Catenuloplanes niger: one gene and its partner. Each later gene encodes a partner of the first gene's protein in a complex. Links are inferred from orthologs where the notes say so. Each region holds a gene or a part of one and is shown on either strand. Other genes may lie near its edges.

What was found. Proteins that work in one complex are often made in the same cells at the same time.
Region 2: the proteins of trxA (region 1) and J2S44_RS39190 are in contact, whole or in part, in an NMR structure (PDB 2IPA), measured with the Bacillus subtilis proteins. The link is inferred for Catenuloplanes niger from one-to-one orthologs.

The regions. Positions count from the first base shown.
Region 1 is NZ_JAVDYC010000001.1:4,311,244-4,318,647, forward strand. What follows is about bases 2,178-5,073. They hold trxA (thioredoxin), read left to right. Parts: upstream 2,178-3,416; coding sequence 3,417-3,731; downstream 3,732-5,073. Other genes in these bases: J2S44_RS19000 (RsmA family anti-sigma factor), read left to right, coding at 2,178-2,265; trxB (thioredoxin-disulfide reductase), read left to right, coding at 2,425-3,387; J2S44_RS19015 (N-acetylmuramoyl-L-alanine amidase), read left to right, coding at 3,886-5,052. In the rest of the region: J2S44_RS18990 (protein kinase family protein), read left to right, coding at 1-741; RNA polymerase sigma factor SigM, read left to right, coding at 716-1,408; more of J2S44_RS19000, read left to right, coding at 1,405-2,177; J2S44_RS19020 (GNAT family N-acetyltransferase), read right to left, coding at 5,459-6,115; J2S44_RS19025 (aminotransferase-like domain-containing protein), read left to right, coding at 6,307-7,404. UniProt on the Bacillus subtilis protein: Participates in various redox reactions through the reversible oxidation of its active center dithiol to a disulfide and catalyzes dithiol-disulfide exchange reactions.
Region 2 is NZ_JAVDYC010000001.1:8,921,410-8,926,603, reverse strand. What follows is about bases 2,255-5,194. They hold J2S44_RS39190 (arsenate reductase ArsC), read left to right. Parts: upstream 2,255-3,493; coding sequence 3,494-3,895; downstream 3,896-5,194. Other genes in these bases: J2S44_RS39185 (cytochrome P450 family protein), read left to right, coding at 4,056-5,194; arsB (ACR3 family arsenite efflux transporter), read left to right, coding at 2,415-3,479; J2S44_RS39200 (arsenate reductase/protein-tyrosine-phosphatase family protein), read left to right, coding at 2,255-2,269. In the rest of the region: J2S44_RS39210 (NAD(P)-binding domain-containing protein), read right to left, coding at 1-1,026; J2S44_RS39205 (ArsR/SmtB family transcription factor), read left to right, coding at 1,139-1,519; more of J2S44_RS39200, read left to right, coding at 1,610-2,254. UniProt on the Bacillus subtilis protein: Catalyzes the reduction of arsenate [As(V)] to arsenite [As(III)]. In vitro, can dephosphorylate para-nitrophenyl phosphate (pNPP).

The DNA of each region.
Region 1 (7,404 bases):
GTCGGCCCGCTCCGGTTCACCCAGGGTGACGAGGCCGGCCCGGAGCAGCCGCAGAACGCCGGTCGCAAGATCGCCGTCGGTGTGGCCGCGCTGCTGGCCATCGCGGTCATCGGCCTGATGCTCGGCATCTCCGCGCTCGGCGGTGGTGAGGACGACGGCCGCCAGCCGGTGCAGGCCAACGCCAGCCAGGGCACCGACGGTGGTGGCGGCGCCGCGCCGGGCGCGATCCCGAACCCGCAGCCGATCAAGCTGAACGGCAACCAGATCCGCGTGGTCGACCCGGGGCCGAACAGCACCGGCGACGACCGGCCGGACGCGAACCTCGCGATCGACGGCGACGACGGCACGTCCTGGGACACGTCGACGTACAACACGCGCAAGTTCGGCAACCTCAAGCCCGGCATCGGGCTGCTGATCGACCTGGGCAGCCCGCGGCAGGTCTCCTCGGTCAAGGTGCAGCTCGGCGAGAAGGGCATCTCCGCGCAGCTGCTGACCGGTGCGAGCGACCCGGCCGGCGGCAACACCGGCGCGCCGAACGACACGCTGATGGGTTTCGACGAGCAGATCCGCACGACGTACACCCAGATCGGCAAGGGCTTCGAGAACCACGACGCGCCCACGCTGGCCTTCATCGACGGCTTCGACCCGGACGCCAAGTACCAGTACCTGCTGGTGTGGTTCACGGAGTTGCCGGACTCGCGGAAGATCGTGGTTGATGAGATCACCGTCGAGGGAACCTGACACACCCGACGACGAGCTGCTCGCGGCTCACGTCGCCGGCGATCGCGATGCCTTCGCCGAGCTGATCCACCGGCACCGGGACCGGCTCTGGGCGGTCGCGGTGCGCACCGTCGGCGACCGCGAGGAGGCGGCGGACGCGCTGCAGGAGGCGCTGCTCTCCGCGCACCGGGCGGCCGCGCGCTTCCGGGGCGACGCCGCGGTCACCACCTGGCTGCACCGGATCGTCGTCAACGCCTGCCTGGACCGGATCCGGCGGCTGCGGAGCCACCGCACGGTCCCGCTCTCCGGCCCGGCCGACGACGACCGCCCGGAGCGGGAGCCGGCCGCGCCGATCGTCGACCACGACACCGCGCTGGTGGTGCGGGCCGCGATCGACGAGCTGCCGTTCGAGCAGCGGGCCGCGCTGATCCTGGTCGACGTGCAGGGCTACTCGGTGGCCGAGGCGGCGGCCGCGCTCGGCGTGGCCGAGGGAACCGTGAAGAGCCGGTGTGCCCGCGGTCGCGCCAAGCTGGCGATCAGCCTCGGGCACCTGCGGCCGCAGCGGTCTCGGCCCAATAACGCTCCGGTCACGGGAACGTTGAGCGACGCAGCTCACGCCGGGAACCCGGCGGACGCGGGAGACGTCTCATCGCGGAAGGCCCTGCGAGTGCAGACGGAGGAACAGTGAGCAGCTCGGACGCGTCACTGACCGAGGCTCAGTGGGACCTCCTCGCCGACTACCTGGGCGGCGCGTTGGCCGGCGACCCACGATTCGACGAGGTCACCGCGCTGATCGCCGCGGATCCGCACTGGCGGGACGCGCACGACGCGCTCGCCGAGGCCACCGGCGCGGTCCGGACCGACCTGCGTGCGCTGGCCGAGGCACCGGTCGGCCCGATGCCCGCGGACCTGGCCGCCCGGCTCGACGACGCGCTCCGGGCGGAGTTCGTCGCCCCCGTCGTCCCGCTGCGGAAGCGCCACGTGCCGCGCTGGGCCGTGCCCACCGCGATCGCCGCCGGTGTGCTGGCGTTCGCCTCGATCGGCCTGACCGGTCTGCTCGACAACTCGGCGGACAACAGCGAGGTCGCCACGTCGGCCGGGGCGCCGGGTGCCGTGTCCGCGCCGATGCTCGCGCAACGGGTCCTGGTCAGCGGCCGGGACTACACGCCGGAGTCCGCGGCGCTGGCCGCGCAGACGGCGGAGCGCGGCGCCGCCGCGGCCGAGACGTTCAGCAGTCCGATGGCCGACACCGGCGGCGGGGCACCGGCCCCGATGCGGGAGGACACCGCCGGCGCCGTGCCACCGGCGCTGGCCCGGCTCACCGACCCGGCCGCGCTGCGCGCCTGTCTACAGGCGATCGCGGTCGAGCACGGTGTCGCGGCCGTCACGGCCCGGCTGATCGACTACGCGTCGTTCGAGGGCAGCCCCGGCATGCTGGTGCTCTTCACCGATCCGGCCGGCCGCGACATGGTGTGGATCAGCGGCCCGGAGTGCGGTGCCGAGGGCATGGGAGCGGACACTCTCCATCGCGCGCCGGTAGGGTGAGCAGGCAGCACCCTTCGGGCCCCGACGTGAGCCGGCCCACCGGTGTGCCGGACCGGGAATCCCGGTTCATGCGATGACGTTTCTGCTGGGGCGATCGCCGCCATGCCCTGCCACCGGCCGGACGGGCAGCGCCGCACACGAGGACTGAGGAGTGGGGCAGTGGACGAGGTCCGCAACCTGATCATCATCGGCTCGGGGCCGTCCGGTTACACCGCCGCGGTCTACGCCGCACGCGCCAACCTGAAGCCGCTGGTCATCGAGGGTGTGCAGTCGGGCGGCGCGCTGATGACCACCACCGAGGTGGAGAACTACCCCGGCTTCCCGGACGGTGTCATGGGCCCGGAGCTGATGGACTCCATGCGCAAGCAGGCGGAGCGGTTCGGCGCCGAGTTCATCACGGACGACGTCACCCGCGTCGAGCTCACCGGCACCACGGTCACCGAGCCGGGTGCGGAGGGCCTCAAGACGGTCTGGGTCGGCGACACCAGCTACTTCGCGCGCGCCGTGATCCTCGCCACCGGTTCGGCCTGGCGCCGGCTCGGCGTCCCCGGCGAGGAGGAGCTGCTCGGTCACGGCGTCTCGTCCTGCGCCACGTGTGACGGCTTCTTCTTCCGCAACCAGCACATCGTGGTGGTCGGCGGTGGCGACTCCGCCATGGAGGAGGCCACGTTCCTGACCCGGTTCGCGGAGACGGTCACCATCGTGCACCGCCGCGACTCGTTCCGGGCCAGCAAGATCATGGCGCAGCGCGCGCTGGACAACCCGAAGATCAAGGTCGAGTGGAACAGCGCGGTCGAGGAGATCCTCGGCGAGGACGGCAAGGTCAGCGGCGTCCGCCTGAAGAACACGGTGTCCGGCGAGACCAAGACGATGGACGTCACCGGCGTGTTCGTCGCGATCGGCCACATCCCGCGCAGCGACCTCTTCAAGGGCCAGGTCGCGATGGACGAGGACGGCTACGTGGTCGTCGACTCGCCCAGCACGCGGACCAACGTCCAGGGTGTGTTCGCGGCCGGTGACCTGGTCGACCACACGTACCGGCAGGCGATCACCGCGTCCGGCACCGGCTGTGCCGCCGCGCTCGACGCCGAGCGCTTCATCGCGTCGTTCGAAGAGATCTAGTAAGTCACCCCCCAGCCCCAGGAGGATCCATGGAGTCGGTCACCGACAAGACCTTTGTCAGCCAGGTTCTGCAGTCCGACAAGCCGGTGCTCGTCGACTTCTGGGCCGAGTGGTGCGCGCCGTGCCGCAAGGTCACCCCGCTGCTCGAGGAGATCTCGCAGGAGATGGGCGACAAGGTCACCATCGTCAAGATGAACATCGACGAGAACCCGGAGACCGCCATGGCGTACCGGGTGATGTCCGTGCCGACGCTCACGGTCTTCAAGGGCGGCCAGCCGGTGAAGTCGGTGGCCGGCGCCAAGCCCAAGGGCGCGCTGATCAACCTCATCGAAGACGCGCTGTAATACACTTTTTGCGCAGAGAGCCCCGGTTTATGCGTTTCGCGAAGCCGGGGCTCTTTACTGTAAGTAGCCCGTCTTCTACCCGCACGTCGTGAACCCGGCGGCGGCGGTGGACCCGCGATACGCTCCGGGTCGAGTTCCGAGGAGGTCGTTCCCTGTGCGCCCGATCCGACGTGGAGACCGTGGCCCCGCGGTGGCGGAGATCCGCTCGGTCCTGGCGCGCCTCGACGCGTCCTTCGACCAGGACTCCGATGTCTTCGACGACCGCACCGACACCGCGGTCCGCGCGTTCCAGCAGCAGCGCGGCCTGACCGTCGACGGCGAGGTCGACGAGGAGACCTGGCTGGCGCTCGACGCGTCCCGCTGGCGGCTCGGCTCGCGCGCGCTGTTCCACGCGATCCCGCACCCGCTGATCGGTGAGGACGTCCGCACGCTGCAGGAACGCCTGCTGGAGATGGGCTACGACGTGGGCCGGCCGGACGGCGTCTACCAGGGCCGCACCGCCAAGGCCGTCGGCCAGTTCCAGCGCGAGGTCGGCCTCTCCCCGGACGGCTCGTTCGGGCCGCAGACCATGCACGCGCTGCGCCGGCTCGGCCGCAAGGTGGTCGGCGGCCGGCCGCAGTGGCTGCGCGAGGCCGAGGCGTTCCGCCAGTCCGGCCCGCACCTGCTCGGCAAGACCGTGGTCATCGACCCCGGCCACGGCGGTCCCGACCCGGGCATCATCGTCCCGGACGGCCCGCTGCGCTGGACCGAGTCGGAGCTCGCGTTCGACCTCGCGTCGCGCCTGGAGGGCCGCCTGGCCGGCGCCGGCATGCGCGTCCACCTCACCCGGGGGCCGTCGCCGGCCGCCCGCATCCCGGATCGGGACCGTGCCCAGCTCGCCAACGACCTGCACGCCGACCTGCTGATCTCGCTGCACATCGACGGCTACAAGACGCCCGAGGCGGACGGCGTCTCCACGTACCACTACGGCGACGGCACCTCCGACGGCGTCACCTCCACGGTCGCCGAGCGGCTGGCCGGGCTGGTCCAGCGCGAGATCGTCGCCCGCACCGGCATGCGCAACTGCCAGACCCACGCGAAGACCTGGGACCTGCTGCGTCTCAGCCGCATGCCCGCGGTCCGCGTCGAGTTCGGCTACCTGACCTCGCCGCTCGACCGGAACCGGCTCGTCGACCCGCTCTTCCGCGAGCAGGCGATAGAGTCGATCGTCGCCGCGGTCCAGCGGATGTACTACCCGGTCGAGAACGACGTGCCGACCGGTTCGATCGACGTCCGCCAGCTGCGCATGGCGCTTTCCGGCGGTCTCCCGGTCAAGGCCTGAACCCCGGATCAACAACCGGATCTTCCCGCTTCCGGCGGCCCGGGTCCCGCATGCTCCCGCGGGCACCGGTCGTCGCTGGCGCTCCTCCCTGCACGATCCGAGGCCGCCCGAGCACACCCAAGTGAGCTTCGCTCACTAGGCTCCTGGCCTGCTCACGACATCTCCGTGCGGCATCCCGATCGGCGCCCAACGCAACGTCTCGGCGCGGCGCGGCTCAGCGCTGCGCGGCGTTCCGGCACGGTGGGACGGCGCCTCGTCGAGGGGCTATCGCTACTGAGTCGAGCTCACTTACGGGGTGCCGGAGTGGGCCGGGACGTGCAGGGAGGCCGGCCAACGGCCGACCGGTGCCCGCGGGAGCATGCGGACGGTGACCACGCCGGAAGCGGGAAATCCGCTTCTCAGGTCGTCAGACCGTGGATCGGGTGGCGGGCCGAACCGGGCGCAGCAGCGTCTCCGGCGTCATCGAACCGAGAAGTTTCTCCAGCGCGTACTCGACGTCGGACTTCCAGGAGAGCGCGGTGCGCAGTTCCAGGCGGAGGCGCGGGTAGCGGGGGTGCTGGCGGACGGTCTTGAAGCCCACGGAGAGGAAGAAGTCGACCGGGGCGACGCAGGCCTTGGCGTCGTCGTCGACGTCACCGAACTTGGCGTCCCCGAACGCCTCGATGGCCTTGATGCCACGCTTGGTGAGGTCGCGTGCGACGCCCTGGACCAGCATGCGGCCGAGCCCGCCGCCGGCGAACGCGGGGACGACGTGAGACGTCATCAGTAGCGCGGCGTCGGCGGAGACGGGCGAGGTGGGGAACGCCATCGAACGCGGGACGTAGGCGGGCGGCGCGAACATCACGAAGCCGGCCGGCATGCCGTCGACGTAGACCAGCTTGCCGCAGGAGCCCCACTCCAGCAGCGTCTGCGAGACCCAGGCCTCTTTCTCCAGCTCAGGTGCGCCGTCGGTGCAGGCGCGTTCGGCGCTGACCGGATCGAGCTCCCAGAAGACACACCTGCGGCACCCTCGCGGAAGGTCCTCGAGCGTGTCCAGGGTCAGGCTGACCAGGCGACGAGACATGGTGGCGATCCCCCACGGTGCTGACGAACTCCCCGGAGAATCGTACGCCGGATTTTCAGCTGAGCGCGAAAGACGCGGGGTTGGTCCGCCATGTGGACCGCCCGGTCGTCCGAGGGTGGCCCGGATGTGAAGGGCATAACATCGATCACACCGGCGCCCGCGCTGGGCGCACTGCCAAGAGTGAGGTGATCATGTCCGGCACGACGCTCGATGATTACACCGATAGGTATGCCGCCCGTGTCGGGGGCATGACCGCCTCGGAGATCCGAGCTCTCTTCGCCGTCGCCAGTCGCCCCGAGGTGGTGTCGCTGGCCGGTGGGGCGCCGTACATCGCCGCACTTCCGCTGGATGCCGTGGGGGAGATGCTGGGCCGGCTCGGCAGCGAACAGGGCAGCACCACCCTGCAGTACGGGATCGGCCAGGGCACGATCGAGCTGCGCGAGAAGATCTGCGAGGTGATGGCGCTCTCCGGCATCGACGTCGGATGCGGCGCCTCCCCGGACGACGTGGTGGTGACGGTCGGCGGCCAGCAGGCGATCGACCTGGTCGCACGCCTGTTCCTGGACCCGGGCGACGTGGTGCTGGCCGAGGGGCCGACCTACGTGGGCGCGCTCGGCGTGTTCCAGGCCGCGCAGGCCTCCGTCGAACACGTGGCGATGGACTCCGACGGCCTGATCCCGGCCGCGCTGGAGGCGTCCATCGCGGCGGTCCGGGCGTCCGGCCGGCGGATCAAGTTCCTCTACACCATCCCGACCTACCAGAACCCGGCCGGCGTGACCATGTCGGAGGAGCGGCGGGAGCAGGTGCTGGACATCTGCGAGCGGGAAGGGCTGCTGGTCGTCGAGGACGACCCGTACGGTCAGCTCGGCTTCGACGGCGACGCGCCCCGGCCGCTGCGGGCCCGCCGGCGCGACGGCGTGTTCTACCTGAGCACGTTCTCCAAGACGTTCGCGCCCGGGCTGCGGATCGGGTGGATCCTGGCGCCGCACGCGGTGCGCGACAAGCTGGTCATCGCGACCGAGGCGACGATCCTCTGCCCGAGCGCGTTCGCCCAGGCCGCGGTCACCCAGTACCTGACCACGATGCCGTGGCGGGAGCAGCTGAAGGTCTACCGCGAGGTGTACCGGGAGCGGCGCGACGCGCTGCTCGACTCCCTCGACGACCTCATGCCGGCGGGTACGACGTGGACCCGGCCGTCCGGCGGGCTGTTCGTCTGGGCGACGTTGCCGGACGGGCTCGACTCGAAGGCGATGGTCCCGCGTGCGATCGCGGCCCGGGTGGCGTACGTG
Region 2 (5,194 bases), 4.6 Mb from region 1 along the record:
GGTGCCGCAGGAGTGCTCGTTCGGGTCGATCAGCGGTGCGAGCGCCCGGGTGGAGCCCATGATCGGGTCGAGGTCGAGGCGCAGCTCGGAGACGAAGGAGTGGTCGGGCCGGAACCCGGTGGCGCCGACGATCCGGTCGACCGTCACGGTGCGGGTGCCGTCCGAGACGCTCACCCGGTCGCCGGTGACGCCGACCGACCGGACGGAGAAGCCGGTGAGCAGCGTGATGGCGCCGGACTCGACGTGTGCGCGCAGCCGGGAGCCGAGTGCGCCGCGGGCCGGCAGCGCGTCGGCGTCCTCGCCGCCGTAGGTGCGGGCGGGGCCGGCCGCGCGGATCGCCCAGGTGATGCGCGTGTCCGGTGCCCGTTCGGCGAGTTCGGCGAGGGAGAGGAGGGTGTTGGCGGCGGAGTGCCCGGCGCCGACGACGAGGGTGTGCCGGCCGGCGAACCGGTCGCGATCGGCGCCGGTCACGTCGGGCAGCGCGTGCGCGACGAAGGCGGCGGCGCCGGTCTCGCCGTGCGCCGGGATGCCGGAGGCGCCGAGGTGGTTCGGGGTCTGCCAGGTGCCGGACGCGTCGATCACGGCGGAGGCGAGGACGTCCTCCCCGCCGTCGAGGCGGACGAGGAACGGCACGGACTCGCGGCCCTCGGTGCGGAGCCGGTCCATGCCGAGCCGGGTCACCGCGACCACCCGGGCGCCGTAGCGCACGTGCGGCTTCAGCGCGGGCAGGTCCGCGAGCGGCTGCAGGTAGTCGGCGGCGAGCTGGCCGCCGGTCGGGAGCTCGTCCGGCTCGGGTTCGGCCCATCCGGTGCCGTCGAGCAGCCGCTTCGCGGCGGCGTCGAGGTTGAACCGCCACGGCGAGAACAGCCGGACGTGCGCCCACTGCCGCACGGCCGCGGCCGGCCCCTCCCCCGCTTCCAGGACGAGGAACGGCAGATCACGCTCGTGCAGGTGGGCGGCGGCGGCGAGGCCGACGGGTCCGGCACCGATGACGACGACGGGTAGTTCGTGCGGGCTGACGCTCACAGCGGATCTCCTTTGTCTTGATACTTGTCGAAGCAGAGGGGCGGACGAGGCTGTCTCGACGTTGCTCGAATCAAAGGTTGCCCGGTGATTAGATGTCTGTCAACCTAGACGCATGTCGAATCAGTCCGAACCGGTGACCCTCGCCGGCCCCGCGACCACCGCGGGCGGGTGCTGCCCGCCGATCTCCGTGCGCCGGATCCCCGCGGAGGCCGCGGCGGCGCTGGCGCCGGCGTTCAAGGCGCTGGGCGACCCGGTGCGGTTGCAGCTGATGTCGATGATCGCGTCGGCGGCCGAGGGCGAGATCTGCGTCTGCGACCTCACGCCGGCGTTCGCCCTGTCGGGGCCGACGATCTCCCACCACCTGCGGATCCTGCGCGAGGCCGGACTGGTCGACGCCGAGCGGCGCGGCACCTGGGTCTACTACCGGCCACGGCCGGAGATGATGCGCCGGCTCGGCGGCCTCCTCGCCGTGGACGCGCCTTCACCGTCCTGAGCCGGCCCCGACGGCACCTGATGTTCACCCGGGCGCACCTTGCCCTCGTGGAATCGCTCAGCAAGTATTGAGTCAATGGACGCTGAGCGGATGACCCTGCAAGGCCGGGCGCGGATCCACGCCGCCCTCGGCGACCCGACCCGGCTGGCGATCGTCGACGCGCTCACCCTGGGGGACGCCTCGCCCGGGGAACTCGCCGCGGACCTGGACCTGCCGACCAATCTCGTCGCGCATCACGTGAGGGTGCTGCGCGACGCGGGCCTGCTCGTGCGCACCCGCTCGGAGGGCGACCGGCGCCGCACCTACCTGCGACTGGACCCGGCCGCGTTGGCGTCGCTGGCGTCGCCGCCGCTACCGCCGGCCGAGCGGGTGGTCTTCGTCTGCACCCACAACTCCGCCCGCTCCCAGCTGGCCGCCGCGCTCTGGCGGCATCGCTCCGGCGCCCCGGCCGCGTCCGCCGGCACGCGACCCGCCGCGCGGGTGCACCCCCGCGCGGTCACGGTCGCCCACCGGCACGGGCTGGACCTCGACCCGGCCGGCACCGCGCACGTCGACGCGGTCGTCCACGACGGCGACCTGGTCATCGCGGTGTGCGACAACGCCCACGAGGACCTCACCGGCCCGGTCCGTCCCCGGCTGCACTGGTCGGTGCCGGACCCGGCCCGGGTCGACACCGACGACGCGTTCGAGGCCGCCTACACCGACCTGGCCGGGCGCATAGACCGCCTGGCCCCGGCGATCGCGCCGTGACCGGCACCTCCTGCCGGATGACGACGGGAACCCGCGGACCGCGCTCGAGCGACTCGAGATTCCCGCCGCCAGTCAGTCCCGCACCCGTTCGCCGGCCGACCGGCCGGCGGGCCGCCCCACCCGCCCAGGTTCAGGAGCACCGACCGTGAGTACGACCAGTCCCAGCCCCGTTGTCGGCCGGCTGTCCCGCCTCGATCAGTTCCTGCCCGTGTGGATCGGCGTCGCGATGGCGGCCGGGCTGCTGCTCGGCCGTCTCGTGCCGGGCGTGAACGGCGCGCTGGACGCGGTGCAGGTCGGCGGGATCTCGCTGCCGATCGCGCTCGGCCTGCTGATCATGATGTACCCGGTGCTGGCGAAGGTCCGCTACGACCGCCTGGACACCGTCACCGGCGACCGCCGGCTGCTCGTCTCCTCGCTGGCGCTCAACTGGCTGGTCGGCCCCGCGGTGATGTTCGCCCTGGCCTGGCTCTTCCTTCCGGACCAGCCGGAGTACCGTACCGGCCTGATCATCGTCGGGCTGGCCCGCTGCATCGCCATGGTGATCATCTGGAACGACCTGGCCTGCGGCGACCGGGAGGCCGCGGCCGTGCTGGTCGCGCTCAACTCCGTGTTCCAGGTGTTCGCCTTCGGGTTGCTCGGCTGGTTCTACCTGGCCGTCCTCCCCGGCTGGCTCGGCCTGGACGGCGCCGCCCTCGACGTCTCCGGCTGGGACATCGCCGGCAACGTGCTGGTCTTCCTCGGCATCCCGTTGCTGGCCGGCTACCTCACCCGCCGGCTCGGCGAGCGCGCCCGCGGACGCGACTGGTACGAGGAGCGGTTCCTGCCGGTGATCGGGCCGGCCGCTCTCTACGGGCTGCTGTTCACGATCGTCGTCCTGTTCGCCCTGCAGGGTGACGCCATCACCGGCCGGCCGTGGGACGTCGCGCGGATCGCGCTGCCGCTACTGGCCTACTTCGCGCTCATGTGGGCCGGCTCGTACCTGCTCGGCAAGGCCATCGGCCTCGGCTACGCGCGCACCACCACCCTCGCCTTCACCGCCGCGGGCAACAACTTCGAGCTGGCCATCGCCGTCGCGATCGGCACCTTCGGCGTCACGTCCGGCCAGGCCCTCGCCGGTGTCGTCGGCCCGCTGATCGAGGTGCCGGTCCTCGTCGGCCTGGTCTACGTCTCCCTGTGGGCCCGCCGCCGCTTCTTCCCCACCACCGTCTGAGCAGGAGAATCCCCATGAGTGACAAGCCCAGCGTGTTGTTCGTCTGCGTGCACAACGCCGGCCGTTCCCAGATGGCCGCCGGCTGGCTGCGCCACCTCGCCGGCGACACCGTCGAGGTCCGCTCCGCCGGTTCCGCACCCGCCGAGACGATCAACCCGGCCGCGGTCGAGGCGATGCGCGAGGTCGGCATCGACATCACCGGCCGGACCCCGACCCTCCTCGAGTACGAGACCGCGCGGGACTCCGACGTGATCATCACCATGGGCTGCGGCGACGCCTGCCCGGTCTTCCCCGGCAAACGCTACGAGGACTGGAAACTCGACGACCCGGCCGGCAAGGGCGTGGACTCGGTCCGCCCGATCCGCGACGAGATCCGCGCCCGCGTGGAGAAGCTCCTCGCCGAGCTCACCGCCTGAGCCCACCCCTCGTCGGCGGCCCGGGTCATGGGTGACCCGGGCCCGGGCGCCCCGCGACCGGCGCCGCCGAGCAGATCCGCCACGGCGAGCCCTGTTCCATCGACGACCGTTGCGGTCTGATGGGAGGTGTCCGCACGGTCGGCCCCTGAGCGGAGGCATCGTGAACGACAGCGACATTCTCACGAATCCACATCCGGTGTACGCCGCGTGGCGTGCCGAAGGCCCGGTGCGGCGCGTGCAGCTGCCGTCCGGGGAGGAGGTGTGGATGGTCACCGGATACCACGTGGCGCGGGCGGCGCTGACCGACGGCCGGCTGTCCAAGGCGCCCCGTGACCAGGACTCCTACTCCGACGCCGGCAACGCGATCAACCGGCACATGCTGTCCGCCGACCCGCCCGACCACACCCGGTTGCGCCGGCTGGTGGCCGCGGCCTTCACCACCCGGCGCGTCGAGGAGCTGCGCCCGCGGATCGAGGGGATCGCGGACGCGCTGCTCGACGAGATGCGCGGATCCGACCGGGTGGATCTGATCAGCGCGTACGCGTTCCCGCTCCCCGTACAGGTCATCTGCCTGCTGCTGGGCATCCCGCCGGCGGAACGCGACACCTTCCGCGCCTGGTCCGGCACCATCGCCGCGGGCATCGACCCGACCGGCGAGATCACCGGCGAGGATCTGCGGACCACCGTCGAGGAATTCATCGCCTACCTGCGGGGCCTGATCGCCCACCGCCACGCCCACCCCGGCGACGATCTGCTCTCCGCCCTGGTCAGCGCGCGCGACGACGAGGACCGCCTCTCCGCCGACGAGCTGACGTCGATGGCGTTCCTGCTGCTGGCCGCCGGTCACGAGACCACCATGAACCTCATCGGCAACGGCGTCTACCTGTTGCTGCTGCGCGACCGGCGGCAGTGGGAGCGGCTGCGCGCGGACCGGGCGCTACTCCCGGCCGCGATCGAGGAGTTCCTCCGCTACGAGAGCCCGGTCGAGCTGTCCACCGGACGCGTCGCCACCGAGGACTTCACGCTCGGCGGTCAGCGGATCCGGGCGGGCGACATCGTCATGGTCAACCTCCTCGCCGCGAACCGGGACCCGGCGCACTTCGAGTCCCCCGACGAGCTGATCGTCGAGCGCCCGCGCAACCCGCACGTCGCCTTCGGCCACGGCATCCACCACTGCCTGGGCGCGCCGCTGGCCCGCGTGGAGGGGCTGGTCGCCTTCGACAAGCTGCTCACCGGCGTCCCCGGCCTCACCCTGGCGGTCGACCCCGGCGAGCTGTCCTGGCGCCCGACGACCCTGAT